3 regions of the Arthrobacter sp. CP30 genome follow, and region 3 is predicted to be linked to each of the others. Evidence: predicted binding sites of a transcription regulator. Region 3 holds the regulator's gene; each other region holds the start of a gene.
What was found. Region 3 encodes LexA, which represses DNA repair genes until DNA is damaged. Its sites were predicted from a motif close to TCGAACANNTGTTCGA; they were not measured.
Positions count from the first base shown of each region.

Region 1: the regulator LexA is predicted to act here: its motif matches at 5,752-5,767, upstream of ruvA (Holliday junction branch migration protein RuvA).
Region 2: the regulator LexA is predicted to act here: its motif matches at 3,142-3,157, upstream of ACTIMO_RS16605 (DUF222 domain-containing protein).

Region 1 covers NZ_JBQEMM010000003.1:121,461-128,643, forward strand. Annotated here, with positions in the region: gene ACTIMO_RS05800 (RelA/SpoT family protein) at 1-165, opposite strand, end outside; gene secF (protein translocase subunit SecF) at 363-1,361, opposite strand; gene secD (protein translocase subunit SecD) at 1,358-3,127, opposite strand; gene yajC (preprotein translocase subunit YajC) at 3,210-3,803, opposite strand; gene ruvB (Holliday junction branch migration DNA helicase RuvB) at 3,904-5,019, opposite strand; gene ruvA (Holliday junction branch migration protein RuvA) at 5,016-5,702, opposite strand; gene ruvC (crossover junction endodeoxyribonuclease RuvC) at 5,826-6,395, opposite strand; gene ACTIMO_RS05835 (YebC/PmpR family DNA-binding transcriptional regulator) at 6,441-7,183, opposite strand, start outside.
Region 2 covers NZ_JBQEMM010000017.1:34,216-41,398, reverse strand. Annotated here, with positions in the region: gene ACTIMO_RS16625 (four-carbon acid sugar kinase family protein) at 1-817, shown strand, start outside; gene pdxA (4-hydroxythreonine-4-phosphate dehydrogenase PdxA) at 814-1,839, shown strand; gene ACTIMO_RS16615 (hypothetical protein) at 1,937-2,080, shown strand; gene ACTIMO_RS16610 (GntR family transcriptional regulator) at 2,101-2,979, shown strand; gene ACTIMO_RS16605 (DUF222 domain-containing protein) at 3,169-4,869, shown strand; gene ACTIMO_RS16600 (NAD-dependent epimerase/dehydratase family protein) at 5,093-5,977, opposite strand; gene ACTIMO_RS16595 (alpha/beta fold hydrolase) at 6,083-7,078, opposite strand; gene glnT (type III glutamate--ammonia ligase) at 7,085-7,183, opposite strand, start outside.
Region 3 covers NZ_JBQEMM010000007.1:37,227-44,409, reverse strand. Annotated here, with positions in the region: gene hflX (GTPase HflX) at 1-110, shown strand, start outside; gene ACTIMO_RS10790 (ATP-dependent DNA helicase) at 103-2,184, shown strand; gene lexA (transcriptional repressor LexA) at 2,340-3,047, opposite strand; gene ACTIMO_RS10780 (LysM peptidoglycan-binding domain-containing protein) at 3,428-3,925, shown strand; gene ACTIMO_RS10775 (histidinol-phosphate transaminase) at 4,032-5,126, shown strand; gene hisB (imidazoleglycerol-phosphate dehydratase HisB) at 5,265-5,882, shown strand; gene hisH (imidazole glycerol phosphate synthase subunit HisH) at 5,879-6,517, shown strand; gene ACTIMO_RS10760 (hypothetical protein) at 6,522-6,680, shown strand; gene priA (bifunctional 1-(5-phosphoribosyl)-5-((5-phosphoribosylamino)methylideneamino)imidazole-4-carboxamide isomerase/phosphoribosylanthranilate isomerase PriA) at 6,745-7,183, shown strand, end outside.

The DNA.
Region 1 (7,183 bases), on a different contig from region 3:
TTCGCCGGCGCTGCTCGCGGAAGGCGCGGACGACGGCGACGCGGGCTGCACGAGCCCCCGGCCTGCAGGCTGCGGGACCTCGGTGGTGACAGGCCCGGTACCCTCGGCCGCGACGACGTCCTGGGCGTCACCGGCCCGCACTGCGGGATTCACCGCTTCAGCCATGCACAGCCCCTCCATCTCGGTATCGGACCCTGGAAGGACTCAAGATGCCACAGGTCGGGTCGCACATCCAAGTCTAGCCGGGCTTTTCACCGCACCGGCCGCAGCATCCCCGGAAGGATGCTGCGGCCGGAGCAGCGCGTCGGAGTCGTCGCCGGGGTCGTCGATGCGCTCGGCGGATCAGCGTTGCGGCGCTGCGGTCAGGCGGCAGCGGCCTCCATGGAGCGGCGGTTCAGGACCTTCTTCTCCTGCTTCCTCAGTTCGGGCTCGTTGAGCCGCAGCGCCGCGTACAGGGGGGCTGCGATGAAGATGGTACCGAGCGTGCCGAGGATGATGCCGATGAACAGTGCCAGGGAGAGGTCCTGGAGGGTGCCCGCCCCCAGGACGAACGCACCGATGAACAGGATCGAGGCGACAGGGAGGATGGCCACGACCGACGTGTTGATGGAGCGCACCAGGGTCTGGTTGACGGCGAGGTTGACCTGCTCGGCGAAGGTCCGTTTCGTGGAGATGGTCACGTCCGCGGTGTTCTCCCGGATCTTGTCGAACACCACCACCGTGTCGTAGAGGGCGTAGCTCAGGATGGTCAGGAAGCCGATGATCGCCGAGGGTGTGACCTCGAAGTCACTGAGCGAGTACAGGCCGGCCGTGACGACCATGACGACCACGAGGGCCGCCATGGCGGCGAGGGACATCTTCCACGTGCGGAAGTAGATGCCCATCAGGATCGCGGCCAGGACCACGAACACCCCGAACCCGATCAGCGCCTGGCGGCTGACGTCCTCACCCCAGGTCGGGCCGACGAAGCTCGACGTGACCTGGTCCTCCCCGACACCGTAGCCGGCGACCAGGTTGTCGCGGACGCTGAGGGTCTCGTCGTCGGAGAGCCGCTCGGTCTGGATGCGCATGGTGTCCGCGGCGATGTTCGTCACGCGAGGCACGGCGTCGGGAACGACATCGGTCACGGCCTGCTCACCGACGGCCACCTCCGTGTTCTCCGTCGCCGACACGGTGAACTCCGAACCGCCGCGGAAGTCGATACCGAGGTTGAAGCCACCCTTGACCACGGGGATGACGATCGAGACGAGGAGGGCGATCCCCGCGATCAGGAACCAGAGGTTCCGCTTGGCGACGAAAGGATATGAGCGCTTGCCCGAGTAGAGCTCGTTGCCGAAGGTGGCGAAGCTGGTGCGGCTCATTCGTGGGTCTCTTTCTGGGAAGAACCGGTGCGGTCGACGACGGTGGACCCCGTACGTCCGGCGAGTGCCTCCTGCTGCTCCGCGCGGCGGCGCTCGGCGATGGTCAGGCGGCGTTCCGCCTCACCGGAGGCGCCCTTGTTCCTGGCGCGGGTCGTGGCGGCCGGCGCGGGAACGGTGGCGCCGGGCTCGCGGAGCCTGCCTGCTCCCCGGTAGAGGGGAATGCCCCCGAGGCGGCGGGGATCGAGGCCGGACCACGGGTGGCCCTCACCGAAGAACTTCGTCCTCGCGAGGAGCCGCAGCACGGGGTGCGTGAACAGGAAGACGACGATCAGGTCGGCGATGGCGGTCAGACCGAGGGTGAAGGCGAAGCCACGGACGTTGCCCACGGCGACGAAGTAGAGCACCAGCGCGGCGAGGAGGTTGACGGCCTTCGAGGCGAGGACGGTGCGCTTGGCCCGGCGCCACCCGTTCTCGACGGCGGAGACGAGCCCGCGCCCGTCACGCAGCTCGTCGCGGATGCGTTCGAAGTACACGATGAACGAGTCCGCGGTCTGACCGATGGCCACGATCAGGCCTGCGACACCGGCGAGTGAGAGACGGTAGTTCTCCGTCCAGCCGAGGATGCAGATGGCCAGGTAGGTCAGGACGCCAGCGACGACGAGCGACGCGATGGTGACCAGCCCGAGGAGGCGGTACTGGAACATCGAGTACACGGCGACGAGCAGCAGGCCGATCAGCCCGGCGATCAGGCCCAGGCGCAACTGGTCCGCACCGAGGGTCGCGGAGATCTGCTGCTCGCTCTGGATCTCGAAGCTGATCGGCAGCGCACCGTACTTGAGCTGCTCGGCCAGCGCCGCGGCGGACTCCTCGGTGAAGTTGCCGCTGATCTGGGGATTGCCGTCGGGGATCACGGCGTTGGTGGTGGGCGCGGAGACGATCCGGCCGTCGAGCACGATGGCGAACTGGTTCCGTGGGTCCCCGTCGCCCAGGGCGAAGAGGCGCTCGGTGACCTCGCGGAAGATCTGCGTGCCCTCGTCGTTGAAGTCGATGTTGACAGCCCAGGTGTTGAGCGCCTGGCCCTGGGCACCCCGCTGCAGCCCGTAACTCGCGGTCGAGATGTCCGTGCCCGGTACCTCGACCGGGCCGAGGATGTACTTGCCCTGGGTGTCGGGCTCGCAGGCGACCATGGGCTCGTCGGCGGGCGCCGGTTCCTCCGCGGGCTCGAGAGCGGCCGGATCGAGGCAGTCGAGCGCCTCGAACTCCTTGTACAGCTCCGGGGTGATCCAGTTCGGATCGCTGGCGTCCTGCGGCTCGGCCGCGGGCTGGGGCAGCTGGTCGTCGGGCGTCGGCGTCTCGGCGGCGGGCGCCTGACCGGGGCCGCCGGCGAGGACCGGCCGGAACTCCATCTGTGCGGATGCCTGGATCAGGTCCCGCGTCTCCGGGTCAGGGGTGCCCGGGAGGGACACGATCACATTCTGGCCGGACTGGGTGTTGATCTCGGCTTCGGCGACGCCCGAGCCGTCGACACGCTGCCGGATGATCTCGACGGCCTGGTCGAGCTGCTCGGGCGTGATCTCGCTGCCGCCCTGGACCCGGGGGGCGAGAATCATCTGGGTACCGCCCTCGAGGTCGAGGGCCAGGCGCGGGCTCCAGCTGGCCGTGCTCCAGATGGAGCCCGAGCCGAGGAGGATCGCGAGCAGTGCGGTCAGTACGCCCAGCCAGACAAGTGTCCGCTTGGCTGCCGTCCCGGGACCGGTACGAGGCATGGTGAGGTGTCCTTATGCTGTGGCGCCACGCGTGGCGCCGGTGTCACGACAGGCACGGCTGAGTACCGGCCCCTGAGGAATGCTAGTGGTCGGGGTTCGCTTTGGGGTCGCGGGCGTCGCGCGCGTCGCGGTTGTCCCGCAGCGACTGATCCCTCTCGGGCAGCTCGCCGCCCTGCTCGCGAAGGGGGTCCGGGGTCTCGGCACCCGACACCGTGGAGGGCGAGGTGGCGGTCGCCCCGCCGGTGGCGGGCCGGTCGACACCGTCGAGCGAGGAGGCATCGTCCGGGACGACCGCGCCGTCGTAGGCGTCGAGATCACGCCGTGCGGCGTCATCGTCCGTACCGGGCGTGTCCTCCGCCGCGACGGACTCCTGCTGCACGACCTTCGAGAGGGCCTGCGTATGGACGGTCGCGAAGGTGCCGGGCGACAGTTCAAGGACGGCCTTGTTGTTCTCCTGGTCGATGGAGACGATGGTGCCGAAGAGACCGAACTGCGTCATGACCTCGGTGCCCGGCTCCATCTGCGTCCGCATCTCCTTGACCTGCTGCTGCGACTTACGCTGCCGCCGGAACATGGTGAAGATCAGGAACGCCAGCGCCAGGGGCAGCAGCAGCGAGAAGATGTCGAAGGGAGGAGCATCTTCGGATGCGGTCTGGGCAACTACGTGTGCAAGCACTGGGCGAATCCGTTCGTGGGTCTGGGTGTGTGCGGCAGGGATGTGCCCCGGCACACAGACGAAGACACCAGTGTAAAGGGGAATCCTGACCGCTTCCGCGTCACGGGTCCGGTCGGGCCCAGCTGTCGATCGCGGATTCGCTGCCCATCAGGTCCTCCGGCGCGACGGAGAAGAGGTCCTCGGGCATGGCTGCGGCCACGGTGGCGGGCATCACGAGGCCGAGGTGCTTCCAGGCCTCGGCGGTCGCGATCCGCCCCCGCGGGGTGCGTCCCAGCATGCCCTCACGCACCAGGTAGGGCTCGGCCACGGTCTCCACGGTCTCCGGTTCCTCACCGACGGCGATGGCCAGGGTGGACAGTCCCACCGGCCCTCCGTTGAACTTGGTGATGAGGGCCGTGAGCACAGAGCGGTCGAGCCGGTCGAGCCCGCGCGCATCCACCTCGTACATGTCCAGCGCCGCACTGGCGGACCGTGCGTCGATCAGGTCGACGCCGTGGACGAGCGCCCAGTCCCGGACACGCCGTAGCAGGCGGTTGGCGATGCGCGGGGTCCCCCGGGAGCGGCCGGCGATCTCCGCGAAGGACGCCGAACTGACCTTCATGTCCATCAGCATCGCGGAGCGGCGGAGCACGAGCTCGAGTTCCTCGGTGGAGTAGAACTCGAGGTGCCCCGTGAAGCCGAACCGGTCCCGGAGCGGGCCGGGAAGGAGGCCGGCTCGCGTCGTGGCTCCGACGAGCGTGAACGGCGGCAGCTCCAAAGGGATGGCGGTGGCGCCGGGTCCCTTGCCGACGATGATGTCGACCCGGAAGTCCTCCATGGCCATGTACAGCATCTCCTCGGCGGGCCGGGACATGCGGTGGATCTCGTCGAGGAAGAGCACCTCCCCCTCCGTCAACGACGAGAGGATCGCCGCGAGGTCGCCGGCGTGCTGGATGGCGGGCCCGGACGTGATGCGCAGCGGCGCGTTCATCTCCGCGGCGATGATCATGGCGAGGGTCGTCTTCCCGAGCCCGGGAGGGCCGGACAGCAGGACGTGGTCGGCGCTGCGCCCCCTCAGCCGGGAGGCTTCGAGCACCAGCGAGAGCTGCCGCCTGACGCGCTTCTGCCCGACGAAGTCGTCGAGGTTCTTCGGCCGGAGCGCTGCCTCGACGGCGCGGTCCTCCGGGTCGGCCGAGGGCGCGACCAGCGGCACGTCCTCGGGGTGGTGATCGGTCATGCGCCCACCCCGGCATCGGCCTGGGCCCGGCCGGCAGCGCCCGCAGGAGTGCGCGGACCCCGGGTGGTCGACCGGGCGGAGCTGCGCGCGCCGTCCTGGCCGAGCCTGCGGAGGGTGAGCTTGAGGATCTGCCCCACGTCGCCGGACGCGGCGACCTCGGGCGCCTCGGCGACGGCGGCGTCGATCGCCGCTCCGGCGTCCTTCTCGGACCAGCCGAGGCCCATCATGGCCGTGAGCACCTGGCCCTGCCAGGACTGCGGTGACACGCCGGGCTTCGCCTCCAGCGGCACGAGCTTGCCCGCGAGTTCCAGCACGATGCGCCGCGCGCCCTTGGGACCGATCCCGGGTACCTTGCTGAAGGCCTTGTCGTCGCCCGACGACGCCGCGATGCGCACGGCGTCCGGGGTGTGGACGGCGAGCACGGCCAGGGCCAGACGCGGACCGACGCCGCTGACGGCGAGGAGCGTCTCGAAGACCTCGCGCTGGTCGGCGTCCTCGAACCCGAAGAGCGTCATCGAGTCCTCGCGCACGATCATCGCGGTCGCGACGCTGGCCTCCTCGCCCGTCCGCAATCCCGAGAGGGTCTGCGGGGTGGCCTGGACCTGCATGCCGAAGCCGTTGACGTCGATGACGGCGGAGTGCAGGCCCACGTGGGTCACTGTCCCGCGGAGGGAACTGATCATGAGGAGCTCCAGAGGCACGTGCGGATGGATGGACCGGGCGCGCCCGGTGTCGAACATACGTTCTAATGCACTACGGTACCGGCGTCACGCCGTGCGATCGAGCCGCCACACCGCGGAGCGGGCCTACCGGCGTCGGGCCCTGGCTTCCGCTTCGGCCCACAGGCGCTGCGCCGGAGTGAGCGAGCCGCCGGACACCGCGGCGCCCTGCTGCCCCACTCCCCTGCGCCACGCGTGGGTGATGGCGAGGGCCAGCGCGTCGGCGGCATCCGCCGGCCGCGGAGGGGTGTCGAGGCGGAGGATCTTCGTGACCATCTTGGTGACGGCCACCTTGTCCGCCTGCCCGTTCCCCGTGACGGCGGCCTTGACCTCGGTGGGCGTGTGCAGGGCGACGGGGATCCCGCGGCGTGCGGCCGCGACGATGACCACGCCCGACGCCTGGGCCGTCCCCATGACGGTGCTCACGTTCAACTGGCTGAACACGCGCTCGACGGCGAGGACCTCCGGCTTGTGCAGGTCCAGCCAGGTGTCGACCGCCTCGGAGATGACGAGCAGCCGTTCGTCCAGGCTGCGGCCCGCCTCCGTCCCGACGACGCCGACGGCCACGAGCGTCGAGCGCCGGTTCGGTTCGATGTCGACGACGGCCAGGCCGCACCTCGTCAGGCCGGGGTCCACGCCCATGACACGGTAGGTCACCGGGCGGATCCGGTCAGCAGGACGACGCCGACAAGCAGGACGATGTCAGTCGTCCTCGAGCTCGGCCAGGACCTCGTCGGAGAGGTTGGCGTTCGAATACACGTTCTGGACGTCGTCGAGCTCCTCGAGGGCGTCCACGAGCTTCAGGAACTTGCGCGCACCGTCGGAGTCCAGGTCCACCTGCATGGACGGGACGAACTCGACCTCGTCGGTCTCGTACTCGATGCTGCTCGCGTCGAGGGCCTCGACGACCGCACGGAGATCCTGCGGCTCCGACACGATCTCGAAGGTGTCGGCCGATTCCTTGACCTCGTCGGCGCCGGCGTCGAGCACGGACATGAGGAGCTCGTCCTCGGTGAGTCCGTTCTTCGGCAGCGTGACGACGCCCTTCCGGGCGAAGAGGTAGGCCACGGATCCGGGGTCGGCGATCGTCCCGCCGTTGCGGGAGATACCGAGCCGCACTTCCGAGGCAGCACGGTTCTTGTTGTCCGTGAGGCACTCGATGAGGAGCGCCGAGCCCTGGGGCCCACGGGCCTCGTACATGATGGTCTGGTAGTCGACGGCCTCGCCGAGCAGGCCCGCGCCGCGCTTCACCGCGCGGTTGATGTTGTCGATGGGCACGGAGGTCTTCTTGGCCTTCGAGACGGCGAGTTCGAGGCCGGGGTTACCGGCGACGTCGGCACCGCCCGCGCGCGCTGCGACCTCGATGTTCTTGATCAGCTTCGCGAAGGACTTCGCGCGCTTGGCGTCGATCGCCGCCTTCTTGTGCTTGGTGGTTGCCCACTTGG
Region 2 (7,183 bases), on a different contig from region 3:
GCTCCTGCCCGGCACGACGACGATCAGCCTCAGCGGCTCTCCCGAGCAGGACGCCCAGGCGCTCCGGGACGCGGCGGGTAGCGGCGTCGTGGTGGTCAATGCGGCGTCCGACGACGACCTCCGCGCCCTCGCGGCCGCGCTCGTCGTCGCCGGGCCGACGGCGATCCCCGCCGGATCCGTCGGCCTCGCCGCAGCCATGGCGGCAGCCGGGGCAGAGGCCGGGGCAGTACACGCCCCACAGGAACCAGCCCCGGCCGCGCAGGGGCAGCGGATCGTCGTCGTCGTCAGTTCGTTGCACGACGTCGCCCGCGCCCAGACCGACCACCTGCAATCCCAGCTGGCCTCCACCGACCTCCGCATCCTGCAGCCCGACGAGTCCCTGCTCGACCAGCCGAACCGGCTCGCCCAGTGGGCCGCCGCAGAGCTCGAGGTCCCGGAGTCCCTGCCGCGGGTCGTCGTCATCACCTCCCCCGAGGCGATCGGCGGCTCGGAGACCCTCAGCGGCACGGCCATCGCGAACAGTCTCGCGTCGGTGGTGCAGCAGACCCTCGCCCGCGCTTCCGTCGGCGCCCTCGTGCTCGTCGGCGGTGACGGAGCCCGCGCCGTCCTCGACGCCACGCGGGCCCAGGCCCTGCGGATCACCGGCGCCATCCAGGAGGGCATCCCGGTCGGCGTCGTCGAAGGCGGCACCGCGGCTGGAAAGATTGTCGTCACGAAGGCCGGCGGCTTCGGGCCGGTCACCGCCCTGCTCGACACCGTCACCGAACTCACCCGAACCCTCACCACACTCGCCCAGTCAACGGAGGCATCCTCATGAGCATCCCCACCCTCGCCGTCACCCTCGGCGACGTCGCCGGCATCGGACCGGAGATCACTGCGAAGTCCCTCCTCGGGCACGACGACGTCCGGCAGGAGTGCGTGCCCGTCGTCATCGGCGACGAGGCCGCCATGCGCCAGGGCGTGTCCAACGTGGGCGGTGACCCGGACACGGTCCGTGTGCTGTCCTCGATCGAGGACGCGACCAACGAACCCGGCATCATCGAACTCCTGCAGACCGGTCCGTCCCTGGCCGACGTGAAGCTCGGCGAGCTCAGTCCCGCCGCCGGTGACGGCTCCTACCGCTTCGTCGTCGAGGCCTGCCGCCTCGCTCGCGAGGGCAAGGTCCAGGGCATCGTCACCGCACCTCTTAACAAGGCCGCGATGCACGCCGGCGGGCACAAGTGGCCCGGCCACACGGAGCTGCTCGCGCACGAGTTCGGCGTGGAGAACTTCAGCCTCGTCCTCTCCGCGGGCGACCTCTACTTCTTCCACCTCACCACCCACGTCTCCCTGCGGCAGGCCATCGAGGACGTCACGCCGGAACGCACCACCAACGTGATCGAACTCGTCAGTGCGTTCACGAAGGCCCTCGGCAACCCGGACGAGCCGATCGGCCTCGCCGGACTCAACCCGCACGCCGGCGAGAACCGCCTGTTCGGCGACGAGGACGCCGACATCCTCGCCCCCGCCGTCGCCGCCGCCCGCGAGAACGGCATCAACGTGCATGGACCCATTCCCGCGGACGCGCTCATCCCCGCCGCGGTCAAGGGCAAGTGGAACATGGTCATCGCCTGCTACCACGACCAGGGCCACGCACCCTTCAAGGCGGTCTACGGCGACGACGGCGTGAACATCACCGTCGGCCTGCCTGTCGTCCGTGTCTCGGTGGACCACGGCACGGCGTTCGACATCGCCGGGCAGGGCATCGCCCGCGAGGCGAGCCTCGTGCTGTCGATGCGCCGGGCTGCTGCCCTGGCGCCAGGCTGGGACCACGTCTGGCGGACCGCGCAGAAGAAGTAGGTCTTCCCGCGGTGAACCACCGTGCCCGACGACCAGGAGAGGACAAGCCACCGACGCCGTCGCGGCTTGTCCTCTCCGGACGCCTAGGATCGGAATCATGACCAGCGACGAAGACCTCGACCCACCCATCCCCAGCTACCTCGAGGGCATCGAGCTCAAGCGGGTCCACGACGGCAAGGTCCTCGAAGAGCACGACGACGACAATCCGGCGCAGTCGGATGAGTCCGACTCTGCGTCCTGACGGCAGGGACAGTGGTCGAGATGGACACACCTGACACCCCTGGCCGCCTCCTCGACGCGGGGAGCAGCGAGCCGCTGCACCTGCAGCTCCGAGGGCATCTGCGGGCGCAGATCCTGAACCATTCACTGCCGCCGGGCACCTCGCTGCCCAGCGAGGCGCAGCTTCAGGTGCGCTACGGCGTGTCCCGGTCCGTGGTGCGCCAGGCCCTCGGTGCACTGACCGATGAAGGGCTGATCGAGCGCGGCCGCGGGCGCGGCAGCACCGTTGCCCCCCGGCGGGAACACCACCGGCTGGTGCACCGCACCTCAGGGCTATCGGCACAGCTGGGCAGTACCGGGGCGAGCGTCGGTACTGAAGTGCTGTCATTGTCCCTGCAGGACGCCGATCCATCGACCGCGGTCCTCGCGACGCCGCAGGTCCTCTTCCTCGAGCGGTTGCGGACGGCCGACGGCGTGCCCATCGCCGTCATCCACACGTGGCTACCGGCACCGACATTCGCCGACCTGACCGCGGAAGCCCTACACGATGCGTCCCTCCATGAGGTGCTCGGTGAGAAGTACGGAGTGCGCATCACCTCCGGCAAGCGGCAGATCCGGGCGGTTCCGGGCGACGGCGACCTGCTGCGGCTGCTGCAGCTGGAAGCGTCGTCACCCGTGCTGCTGCTGGAGGGGACGAGCTTCGATCAGGACGGTCGACCGGTCGAGGTGTTCTCGACCTGGCACCACCCGGACCACGTGGTGTTCGACATCGACATCCAGCGGGAGCCCGTCGCGCAGGTTCCGGCGGGCAGCCCGGCGCCGTCTGCTGTTGATACCGCTGAGGCGTTGGCCGACCGCGCCCGCCGGCTGGGCGCAGAGCTCATGCGCTTCGCGGATGGTCTCTCGACCACGGAGCGCTGATCGGCTTCAGCCCAGGCTGTACGAGCAAGATGTGCCTGATGGCGCCACGGCTCGGCGATTTTCCGGTACACCGACTCGCTGGCACGACCGGCGATGACAGCCGACGGCGGTGGAGGAAGAGTGCTCGACTCCTCCTCCACAAAGAGTCCGGGCCCACTGTAATAGTACGCGTGTTCGATAAAATGAGGCATGGACATCGCACCGCTCGAGCATTCCGAGGGACTTGGTACCTCCCTGGAGTCGATGCGGTCGGACTTGCTCGCTTTCGCGCGGGAACTGAAGGGGCGTCACCTCCTTCTCAGCAGGCACGACGTCGTGCGAGCACTCGTGGACATCGAAGAGCTCTCGAAGGTCATCGATCATCTCCAGATCGTTGCCGCTGGAGCTGCGCAGGAACACGGAGTCACCGGCGCCGGGGAGCAGGAGGCCGCTGGATCCCTCCGCGTGCGGGCGCAGCAAAGCCTGTCGACAGTGCAGGACGACGTCAACGACGGCGGCAGCACTTCAGCAGGCGCCGAACAGCGGAACAATGATGGGTTCCGCCCCGAATTCAGGACCTGTGCTGACTTCCTGCGGGCCCGGCTCGGCATCAGCCGCACTGAGGCGAACCGCCGATTGAGGCTCGCGGCAAGTCTCCTGCCCGGCGTCACTGCAATCGGCTCTGCCACTCCCGCGTCGATGAGCACCCTCGGTGCTGCAACGAGCGCGGGCCAGGTCAGCGGACGCGCTGCTTCGATCGTCCATGAGGCGGTGCAACGGGTGCGGTCCTTCGCAACGCCGGTGCAACTCGCTTCGATGGAGCAGCACCTCACGCGGCAAGCAGTCGAATCGGACGAAGACCTCCTGCGGGTCCTCGCGCGACGCTGGGAGGGCGTGCTCAACCAGGACGGGCTGGAACCCACCGAAAAGGTCCTCAAGGCACGGCAGGGTGTCTTCCTCAAGGGCAGACGCAACGGTCTGCATCTTCTGGAGATCGGCGCCACCGACGAGCAGTTCGAGCATCTGGTCACCGTCATGAACACCGCGACGAATCCGAGGAGGAATGTGATTACCCTTCAGAACACCGGGGACCCGATCATCGGTGGAGACAGAGCCGACATGATGGCCGCCGAGAACGAAGAGTGTGGCGTCGGTGGGAGCGCCACGGGCAGGCGCCAGAGCGAAGCCGGCGATGACGGCGTGGCCGACATCCGCGCGGGCGATACAGATCGGCCGACACGCCCGCAAAGCCTCCTCGACGGGCTGGTCGCAGCCTGCAGGATCGCTTTGTCGACCGACAGGCTTCCCGCAGCAGCCGGACACCGGCCCCAGGTCATGGTGACCATCAGCTATTCCGACCTCGTTGGCCAGATGGAGCGTGCCGGCCACGCTGTGTTCGGGCAGCAGATGAGCGCACGGAGCATCCGCACGCTGGCCTGTGATGCAGACATCATTCCGATGGTCCTCGGCGGACAAGGTCAGATCCTCGACATCGGGCGGGCACAACGCCTCTTCCCCGCCCATCTGCGACGGGCACTCGTTGCGAGAGACAAGGGCTGCGCGTTCCCGGACTGCTCCATTCCGGCAACCTGGTGCGAGGCCCACCACATAACGCCCTGGGCCAAAGGTGGCACAACGAGTATCAGCCAAGGCGTCCTCCTGTGCTCGCGGCATCATCATGTGATTCACGAAGGGAAGTGGAACGTCGAACCGAAGTACGGAATCCCTTGGTTCACTCCACCGGGATACCTTGACCCGAATCGGAGTCCCCGAAGAAATACCTACTGGCAGGTGGAGGACGCCGTCCACGAGCAGCTTCGTGGCGCCGAACGCGGACGGTCTGCTGCAAGCGCCCCGCTGCTGTACTCGACGACGGCCGCCCCAGCCACCTCCGCCGTCGTCGTCGGCTAGAACACTATGACGCTCCGGGCGCGCTCGCCGCGACGCATTGCGTCGGACGCCTCGTTGACCTCGTCGAGGCCGATGCGGTGCGAGATCAGCCGGTCCACGGGCAGCTTCCCCGCGAGGGACAGCGCGGCCAGGCGTGGGACCGACCGGACCCACTGAGAGGGGGTGCGCGGTCGAGACCTGACACAGGGCGGGACGCCAGTCCCGCCCTGTGTCGTACCAGGCACTACTGCTGAACGGCCTTGCCGTCCGCATCGAGGTAGTCGCGCCACGAACGCTTGGGCGTCCAGCCCAGCATCCGCTGTGCCTTCGCGCTCGAGATGCCTGAGGCGTCCGGCCGGCTCAGCTCACGGAGTTCGATCTGGTCGCCGTAGTACTGCGCGAGGACTTCGGCGAAGTCGTAGCCCCCCACGTTGTCGGGCGACGCGATGTAGAACACCTCGTGACCCGGCAGGTCCGATTCCGTGGCGAGCACGATGGCGTCGGCCAGGTCGTAGGCGTCGATGTAGCTCCACAGATTGGGGCTCAACACGGAACTGTCGCGGATCTGCGGGCCGAGGTTCAGTTCGTAGTTGCCCTCGAACTGCACCCAGCACGGGCGGATCGAGATGCACTGGATGTCCGACCGCCGAACGGCCGCGTCCATCAGCTGCTCACCGAAATGCTTTGATAGTGCGTACGGATCCTGGGGACGGATGGGGTGCTCCTCGTCCACGGGAGCGTAGTCGGGGAGGAAATCCCGCTCCGGAAAGAAGAAGCCCGGCACGGTCTCGCTCGAGATGTACACGAATCGCTTGATCCCGAAGCTGATGGCGGCCTCGAGGACGTTAAACGTCGCCATCAGATTGGTCTGGAAGACCACGTGGGGTGGGTTGCCGGTCGGCTCCGGGATAGCAGCGATGTGGACGACGGCGTCCACGCCGCGCACGACGGCATAAGCCTCGCCCGCGTCCGTCAGGTCGGCCATCGTGTACTTCGGGGCGCCCTCGGGCTTGCGGTCGAAGCCCGGGCGGGTCAGATCGGTGGTCATGACCTCGTGCCCGGCGTCGATCATCGCCTGGGTGGTGGCTCGGCCTACTTTGCCGTGTGCTCCGGTGATCAGGACTTTCATGAACTCTCCTTGAGGGTGACGGCTGTGACGAGCATCAGGCCACGGATGACCTCTGAACGTATGTCCTCACCTATACACGACGCCGCGGTCATCCACCCGACGGAGTCACCCTCGCAGCAGCTCCCGCACCACGGTGGCGATCTGCGCAGTCTCGGCCTCCCGGACACCCGGACGCCCCGCGACATGACCCAGGTCGGACACCAGCGGACGCAGCTCCCCATGCTGGAGAAGCTCCACCTCCCGCTCGCTGTCGGCCTGCGGGAAGTAGAGGTCGGTGCTGCCGGGCATCACGATCGCCCGGGCCGTGATGCTTCCCATTGCCCCCGCGAACCCGCCCGGGTGGTACTTCCCGACGTCGGCCCGTTGCCAGGTGCCGAGCATGGCGAGGAGGTCGTTCGCGTCCTCCCGCTCATGATCGGTGGCCCAGCTCTGGATCACCGCGTCCACTGATGAATACCCGAGCTCTCGGTACATCCCGTCGCGGAAGAAGGCCTGCGAGTACGCCCACCCCGCGTAGACCGTGCCGAACGCGCGGAGCCCCTTTACCGGTGGTGTGACGTAGCGCCCCTCCCCGAACGCGGGATCGGCCAGCAGTGCCGTCTTCACCCCTTCGAGGAAGACGAGGTTGTGGGGTGAGCATCGTGCCGCTCCGGCGATCGGGAGGATCGCAACCACCAGGTCCGGGTACCGGACCGCCCATTCGTACGCCTGCAGGGCCCCCATCGACCAGCCCGCGACGAGGCGGATCCGCCTCACGCCCAGCTGGGTGAGGAGCCGGTGCTGGGCGATCACATTGTCGGCGATGTCCACGTCGGGGAAGTCCGCCCCCGCGATATCCGGGTGGGCCCGCGAGGGCGACGTGGACACCCCGTTCCCGAAGAGGTTGACCGCGACGATGAACCAGTCCGCCGGATCGAAGAGCCGGCCCGGGCCGATCCACGGTTCGTAACTGGCGGACGTGCCCGTGTAGTAGGAGGGCAGCAGGATGCAGTTGCTGCCGTCGTCGTTCAGGGTCCCGTACGTCTCGTAGGCGAGGCGCGCTGAGGGCAGGTTCGAGCCGGAGACCAGCCCGAACCTGCCGAGGTCGACGTCAGCGAGCATGGCGACCTAGAAGAACTTCAGGTAGCGCTTGGTCTCCCACTCGGAGACGTGTGCCTGGTATTCGTCCCATTCCTGGCTCTTGTAGTCGATGTAGGCGTTGTACAT
Region 3 (7,183 bases):
AGGATGCCGAGATCCTCGGGATGGAGCACGTCGACGAGGGGACCCGCCTCGAGGTGATGGTCCGCGAGGGCCTGGCAGCCGAGCTGGAGCCGTACGTCCGGCATGAGTGACAGCACGCGGTCCGGCGCCGCCGTCGCGGCGCCGGACGCGGCTCGCCCTTCCCCGGAATCACGCCAGGCGCTCGAGCTCCTCGACGCCGCCGTCTCCGCCATGGGCGGGGAGATGCGCTCGGGCCAGCACGAGATGGTCCGTCAGGTCAGTGAGGCGATCCACTCGGGCGACCACCTGCTCGTCCAGGCCGGCACGGGAACCGGCAAGTCGCTCGCCTATCTGGTGCCCCTGATCGCCCACGCCATGGACAGCGATCGCCCGTCCGTCGTATCGACCGCGACGCTCGCCCTCCAGGCACAGATCGTGGGCCGGGACCTGCCACGACTGCTGGACGCGGTCCGGCCCGCGCTTGCCCGGCCGGTCGACGTCGCGCTGCTCAAGGGGCGCTCGAACTACGTCTGCCTGCACAAGACCGGCGGGGGATTCCCGGAGGAGGATGCGCCGGACACGCTCTTCAGCCTCGGCGAGGATGCGGCTCCCCACCCGGCGCCGGCCGCCATCGCGGGTGGAGCCGCCTCGGCTCTGGGCCGTGAGGTGGTCCGGCTCCGGGAGTGGGCGGAGGAGACGGAGACGGGTGACCGCGACGACCTCGTGCCCGGCGTCAGCGATCGTGCATGGCGGCAGGTGTCCGTCTCCAGCATGGAGTGCCTCGGCGCCGCGCGCTGCCCCGTCGCCCAGGAGTGCTTCAGCGAGAAGGCCCGCGCCGCGGCGGCCGACGCCGACATCATCATCACGAATCACGCCATGCTGGCGATCAGCGCCTTCGAGGGGCTCGCCGTGCTGCCCGAGTACGACGTCGTCGTGATCGACGAGGCGCACGAGCTCCACGACCGTGTCACCGGGGCCGTCTCCGGTCAGCTCTCCGCCGCCATGGTCAGCACGGCGGCCGCCGGCCTCAGGCGCCATGCGTCCGTTGCGACGACAGCGCTCGACTCCGCAGCCAGCGCCTTCGAGGCCGCGTCCGAGCTGGTCTCCTCCGGTCTGCTCGCCGGCGGGCTCCCGGACGATCTGGAGCAGACCCTCGCCCAGGTCCGCGATGCGGCTCGCGCCGCCCTCTCCGACACCAGGACGGACGGGAAGTCCGAGGCCGATGCGGACGGCGGACGCCAGATGGCGAGGTCCCGCGTCACGCTCGTGTTCGACCTGGCCGAGCGGATCCTCGCGGCGTCGGACGCGAAGGAGGTGGTCTGGGCGTCGAGGCCCAGCAGCTTCACGCCCGGATCCGGCTATTCACCGGCGGACGAGAGTGCGCCGGCGACCCTCAACGTGGCGCCGCTCTCGGTGGCCGGCCGGCTCCGCGAAGGGCTCTTCGAGGACCACACCGTGATCCTGACGTCGGCGACACTGGCCATCGGATCCGAATTCGGCCCGGTCGCCGGGTCCCTGGGTCTGAGTGGCCCGGGCGCGCCGGCGTGGACCGGCGTGGACGTGGGCAGTCCGTTCGACTACCCCCGCCAGGGCGTTCTGTACGTCGCCAAGGATCTGCCGAAACCTGAGCGCGGGACGTCGGACGCGCAGCTCGAGGAGTTGCTGGTGCTGCTCACGGCGTCGCGGGGCGGAGCGCTGGGGCTCTTCTCGTCCAAGCGGGCCGCCGAGGAAGCCGCGGAGGCACTGCGCCCGAAGGTGGACTTCGAGATCCTCTGCCAGGGGGAGTCCTCGCTCAACGCCCTGGTCACGCAGTTCGCCGAGGAACAGGACACGTGCCTGTTCGGCACCATGTCGCTCTGGCAGGGCGTCGATGTGCCGGGGGAGTCCTGCCGCCTCGTCGTGATCGATCGCATCCCCTTCCCGCGGCCGGACGATCCGCTGATGACGGCGCGCACCCGGGACGTCGCCCGGAACGGCGGCAACGGGTTCATGAGCGTGTCCGCCACGCACGCGGCGGTCCGCCTCGCCCAGGGAGCGGGACGCCTGATCCGTGCCACCGGTGACCGGGGGGTCGTCGCCGTGCTGGACAGCCGTCTCGCCACGGCGCGGTACGGCGGGTTCCTCCGGGCAGCGCTGCCGCCCTTCTGGGCGACGACGGACCGGGCCACGGTCACCGGCATCCTCGAGCGGATCTCGGGGCGCTGAGGGCTCCGGGCCCGGTGTCCTCCGGCGGGTCTCGGGGCGCCGAGGTCTCCGGGCGGGGGCCGTGCAGGATGCCGGCGGGCAGTCCCCCTCGGCAGGTGTCCCAGCACCGTCGGGCGATCACCGGGCGGGCGGGCTCCCGCCCCGGTCGGAACGGGCTAGAGAGCCCGCATCACCGAGACGACCTTGCCCATGATGCTCGCGTGGTCTCCGAGGATCGGTTCGTAGCGGGTGTTCTGCGGCAGGAGCCACGTGTGGCCGTCGCGCTGGCGGAAGGTCTTGACCGTCGCCTCGTCGTCCAGCAGGGCAGCCACGATGTCGCCGTTCTGGGCGCTCTGCTGACGCCGCACCACCACCCAGTCGCCGTCGCAGATGGCGGCGTCGACCATCGAGTCCCCGGACACCCTGAGCATGAACAGATCGCCGTGGCCCACGAGCTGCCGGGGGAGGGGCATCACGTCCTCCACCACCTGATCGGCCAGGATCGGTCCACCCGCCGCGATGCGTCCGACGAGCGGCACCAGCGCCGTGTCGACGGCGAACTGCTGCTCCGGGGCCGTACCCGACGCGGACGACGCGTCACCCGGCGTCTCCGCGGCAAGCGTCAGCGGCAGCAGGACCTCCATGGCACGGGGCCGCTTCGGGTCCCGCCGGACATAGCCGAGGCGCTCGAGCTGTGACAGCTGGTGCGTGACGCTCGACAGGCTCGCCAGACCGACGGTGTCGCCGATCTCCCGCATGGACGGGGGATACCCCTTATCGGCGATCGACCGCTGGATGGTCTCCAGGATGGTCAGCTGACGGGCCGTCAGTCCTTTGGACACGGACCGGCCCCGTGGCCTGCCGCGGCCCGCGCTGAGGGGCACGACGTCGGTCGGGGCGTCAACGGTGTTCGAATCCTGTCGAGCTGCCGGTGTTCGTTCCGCCACGGTGAGCCTTTCGCCTGGGACTGTCCGTCCCGTCGGTTCCGCCCTCGCGCCTCCGGTCGTCCCGGAAGCGATTGTGTCAGTGGCGGGTGATTGTCTTGGATTTATCGGGGCCGTCGTTACGCGGAAGCAGCGACGTCACCGGTGTTCTCCTGTCACGTTCACGCTAGGACAGACCGGGGCACTTATCAAACATATGTTCGAGCGAGTCTCGACAGCGGTCGTCGCTGAGTGCTAGAAATAGGACCAGACGAATTAGAACATGTGTTCGAACACGCTGATCGGGCGGGTCCGTACATTCGAAGAAAGAGGGAATGGACATGGCTGAAGTAACAGTTCTGCACGGCAGCACGGCGCTGTGGGCGCTGACGCCTGCACGGGCGGCATCCCATCTCCGGGTCGTTCCCTCGACGCTCGACGCCGATCCTGCCCGGGTCCGTACGTCCACGCAGCGGACTACGGGCTTCTCGGGTTCCGAAGGCACCGTCAACGACACGCCACCGGCAGCACGGCCGCTCACACTGACGAGGCGCGGACGCCTGCTGCTGGTGGGCCTGCCCATCGCCCTCGGTGTCGCGGCGCTGGTCCTCCTCGGAGCGTTCCTCACATCACAGGCGCAGGCCGGGGTGGACGCTCCTGCGCCGTCAGCCGTGGTCCAGGTCGATGTCGCGGCGGGCGAGACACTCTGGGACCTGGCCGTCCAGTACGCGCCGGAGCGGGACACGCGTCAGGTCGTCGGCGAGATGGTGGAGCTGAACAATCTGGGCACGTCGGTGATCCACGCGGGTCAGAGCCTCTCCATCCCGGCTCGGGGCTGAATCGCTCCGTCCGGATTCCCCCGGAGGTGCCGGCCCGAAGGTCCGATGCTCCTGACGGGGTCCCGTCGCATTCGTCGGTGGAGAAGCCGTCGCTTAAACTGGATGGGTGCCTTCAACCGTCGACGCCCTAGCGAACCTGCCCCTCCGTGACGATCTCGTGGGGCTGCACCCGTACGGCGCGCCACAACTCGATGTTCCGGTCCTCCTGAACGTGAACGAGAACACCTTCGGTGTTCCGGCCGACGTGCATGCGGCGATCGTCGCCGCCGTGGATGCGGCCGCGCAGGGATTGAACCGTTACCCGGACCGCGAGTTCACCGAGCTGCGGACGAACCTCGCCCGCTACCTCGGCCACGGGCTCACGCCGGACCAGCTCTGGGCGGCCAATGGTTCCAACGAGGTGCTGCAGCAGATCCTCCAGGCATTCGGGGGGCCGGGGCGGACGGCGATCGGCTTTCCTCCCACCTATTCGATGTATCCGCTGCTGGCCAGCGGGACCGGGACCCGGTACGTCACCGCACCACGCGACGCGGCCTATGCCATGACGCCCGACGCCACGGCGCGGGCCGTGCGGGACTCCGGCGCCAACATCGTGTTCCTCTGCTCCCCGAACAACCCGACCGGGACGGCGCTCGGGCTGGAGGTCGTCGAGGCGGTCTACGAGGCAGGGAAGGATTCCCGGGCGATCGTGATTGTGGACGAGGCCTACGGCGAGTTCGCCCAGGAGGGGACGGCCAGCGCCCTGACCCTGCTGCCCGGTCGGCCCCGGTTGCTCGTCTCGCGGACCATGAGCAAGGCGTTCGCCCTGGCCGGTGCCAGGATCGGTTACCTCGCCGCCGCACCGGAGATCACCGACGCCCTCCGCCTGGTGCGCCTCCCGTACCACCTCTCCGCGATCACGCAGGCGGCGGCCAATGCGGCCCTGACCCACGCCGCCACGCTGCTGTCCAACGTCGAGGCGATCAAGGTGCAGCGGGACCGGATCGTGGTGGAACTGCAGCGGCTCGGGCTGACGCCGGCGCCGTCCGACGCGAACTTCGTCTTCTTCACGGGCCTCGACGACCCGCACCGTGTCTGGGAAGGCCTGCTGGCGGCCGGGGTGCTGATCCGTGACGTCGGCATACCGGGGTCGCTGCGGGTGACGGCCGGGACCGAGGAGGAGACGACCCTCTTCCTCTCGGCGCTGAAGAACCTCCTGTAGGGCTTCGCGGCCTCGCCTGTTCTCCTAGACTTGAGGGGCAGGATCGCGGCACCCGTCCAGTGGGCGGAGTTGGGCCGCCCCCTGCGCCTGATTCGCCGACCAGCGCCCGGAAGCCCGGCAGCGCACAGAAGGAATGACATGACTGCAGATGCCCCCCGCGGCCGCACGGCCCGGATCGAGCGCGTCACCAGTGAGTCCAGCGTGCTCGTGGAACTGGACCTGGACGGCACCGGCGTGTCCACCATCGACACGACGGTCCCGTTCTTCGACCACATGCTGACGGCGCTGTCGAAGCACTCACTCATCGATCTCACCATCCGGTCGTCCGGCGACACGCACATCGACGTGCACCACACCGTGGAGGACACCGCCATCGCGATCGGCGAGGCCCTGCTCGTCGCGCTCGGCGACAAAGCCGGGATCCGCCGCTTCGGCGAGGCGACCGTACCGCTCGACGAGGCGCTGGCGAACGCCGTCGTGGACATCTCCGGCCGCCCCTTCCTCGTGCACGGCGGAGAGCCCGCGGGCCTGGAGTACCACCTGATCGGCGGGCACTTCACGGGATCGCTGACGCGCCACGTGCTGGAGGCGGTAGCGCTGCACGCCCGGATCTGCCTCCACGTCACGGTGATCGCCGGCCGGGATCCCCACCACATCGTCGAAGCGCAGTTCAAGGCCCTCGCCCGGGCGCTCCGCGCCGCCGTCGAGCCCGACCCGCGGGTCGAGGGCATCCCGTCCACCAAGGGGGCCCTGTGAGTGCGCGGACCGTCACCGTCCTGGACTACGGCTCCGGCAACGTCCGGTCGGTGGTGCGTGCCCTCGAGCACGTGGGCGCGGAGGTCCTCCTCAGCGCCAAGCCGGACGACGTCCTGAACGCCGACGGGCTGCTGGTGCCCGGGGTGGGCGCGTTCCAGGCCGTGATGAAGGGCCTGAAGGACGTCGATGCCCTGCGCATGATCGGCCGCCGGGTCGCCGGAGGTCGGCCGGTACTCGGCATCTGCGTCGGGCTCCAGGTCCTGTTCGACGAAGGGGTGGAGCACGGTGTCCGGACGCCCGGGATGGCCGAGTGGCCCGGAGTCGTCGAGCGGCTCAAGGCCGACGTGGTCCCGCACATGGGATGGAACACCGTCCAGGCGCCGGAGGACACCGTCCTGTTCGACGGCATCCGCGACGAGCGCTTCTACTTCGTCCACTCCTACGGCGTGCAGGACTGGTCCTTCGACGTGACGCAGCCCGCCATGAAGCCTCCCCAGGTCACGTGGTCGAACCACGGTGGTCCGTTCATCGCCGCCGTCGAGAACGGACCCCTCAGCGCCACCCAGTTCCACCCCGAGAAGTCGGGTGACGCAGGGGCGCACCTCCTGCGGAACTGGATCGACGGCCTGCGGTGACCGCGTGCTGAGCCTCGTGCTGATGGGGGTGGCCGGCCTCCTGATCGGTGGTGCCTTCTCGCTCCGGGGGCAGGACTTCCCCCGATGGGTCTGGATCGCCTTCCTCGTCCTGGCGGGCCTCTCGCTCGTCGCTGCCTACCTCTTCACCCTTCCCGGCGACTGACCGGGCACCCGTCCATCGCCCCCCCCCGCGTCCTCCCGTACCGACGAAAGCAGACACCGCACCCATGAGCCCCTTCACCGAATCACCCACGCTCGAACTCCTTCCGGCCGTCGACGTCGCAGACGGCCAGGCCGTGCGCCTCGTGCAGGGCGAAGCCGGTAGCGAGACCAGCTACGGCGATCCGCTCGACGCCGCCCTCGCCTGGCAGGAGGCGGGCGCCGAGTGGGTGCACCTGGTCGACCTCGACGCCGCTTTCGGGCGTGGTTCGAACAAGGACCTCCTCGAACGCGTGGTCCGCAACCTCGACATCAAGGTGGAGCTCTCGGGCGGTATCCGGGACGACGTCTCGCTGGATGCCGCGCTGGAACTGGGCGCGACGCGCGTCAATCTGGGCACCGCAGCGCTCGAGAATCCCGAGTGGACCCAACTCGCCATCGCGCGCTACGGCGACGCCGTCGCCGTGGGCCTCGATGTCCGCGGCACCACGCTCGCGGCCCGCGGCT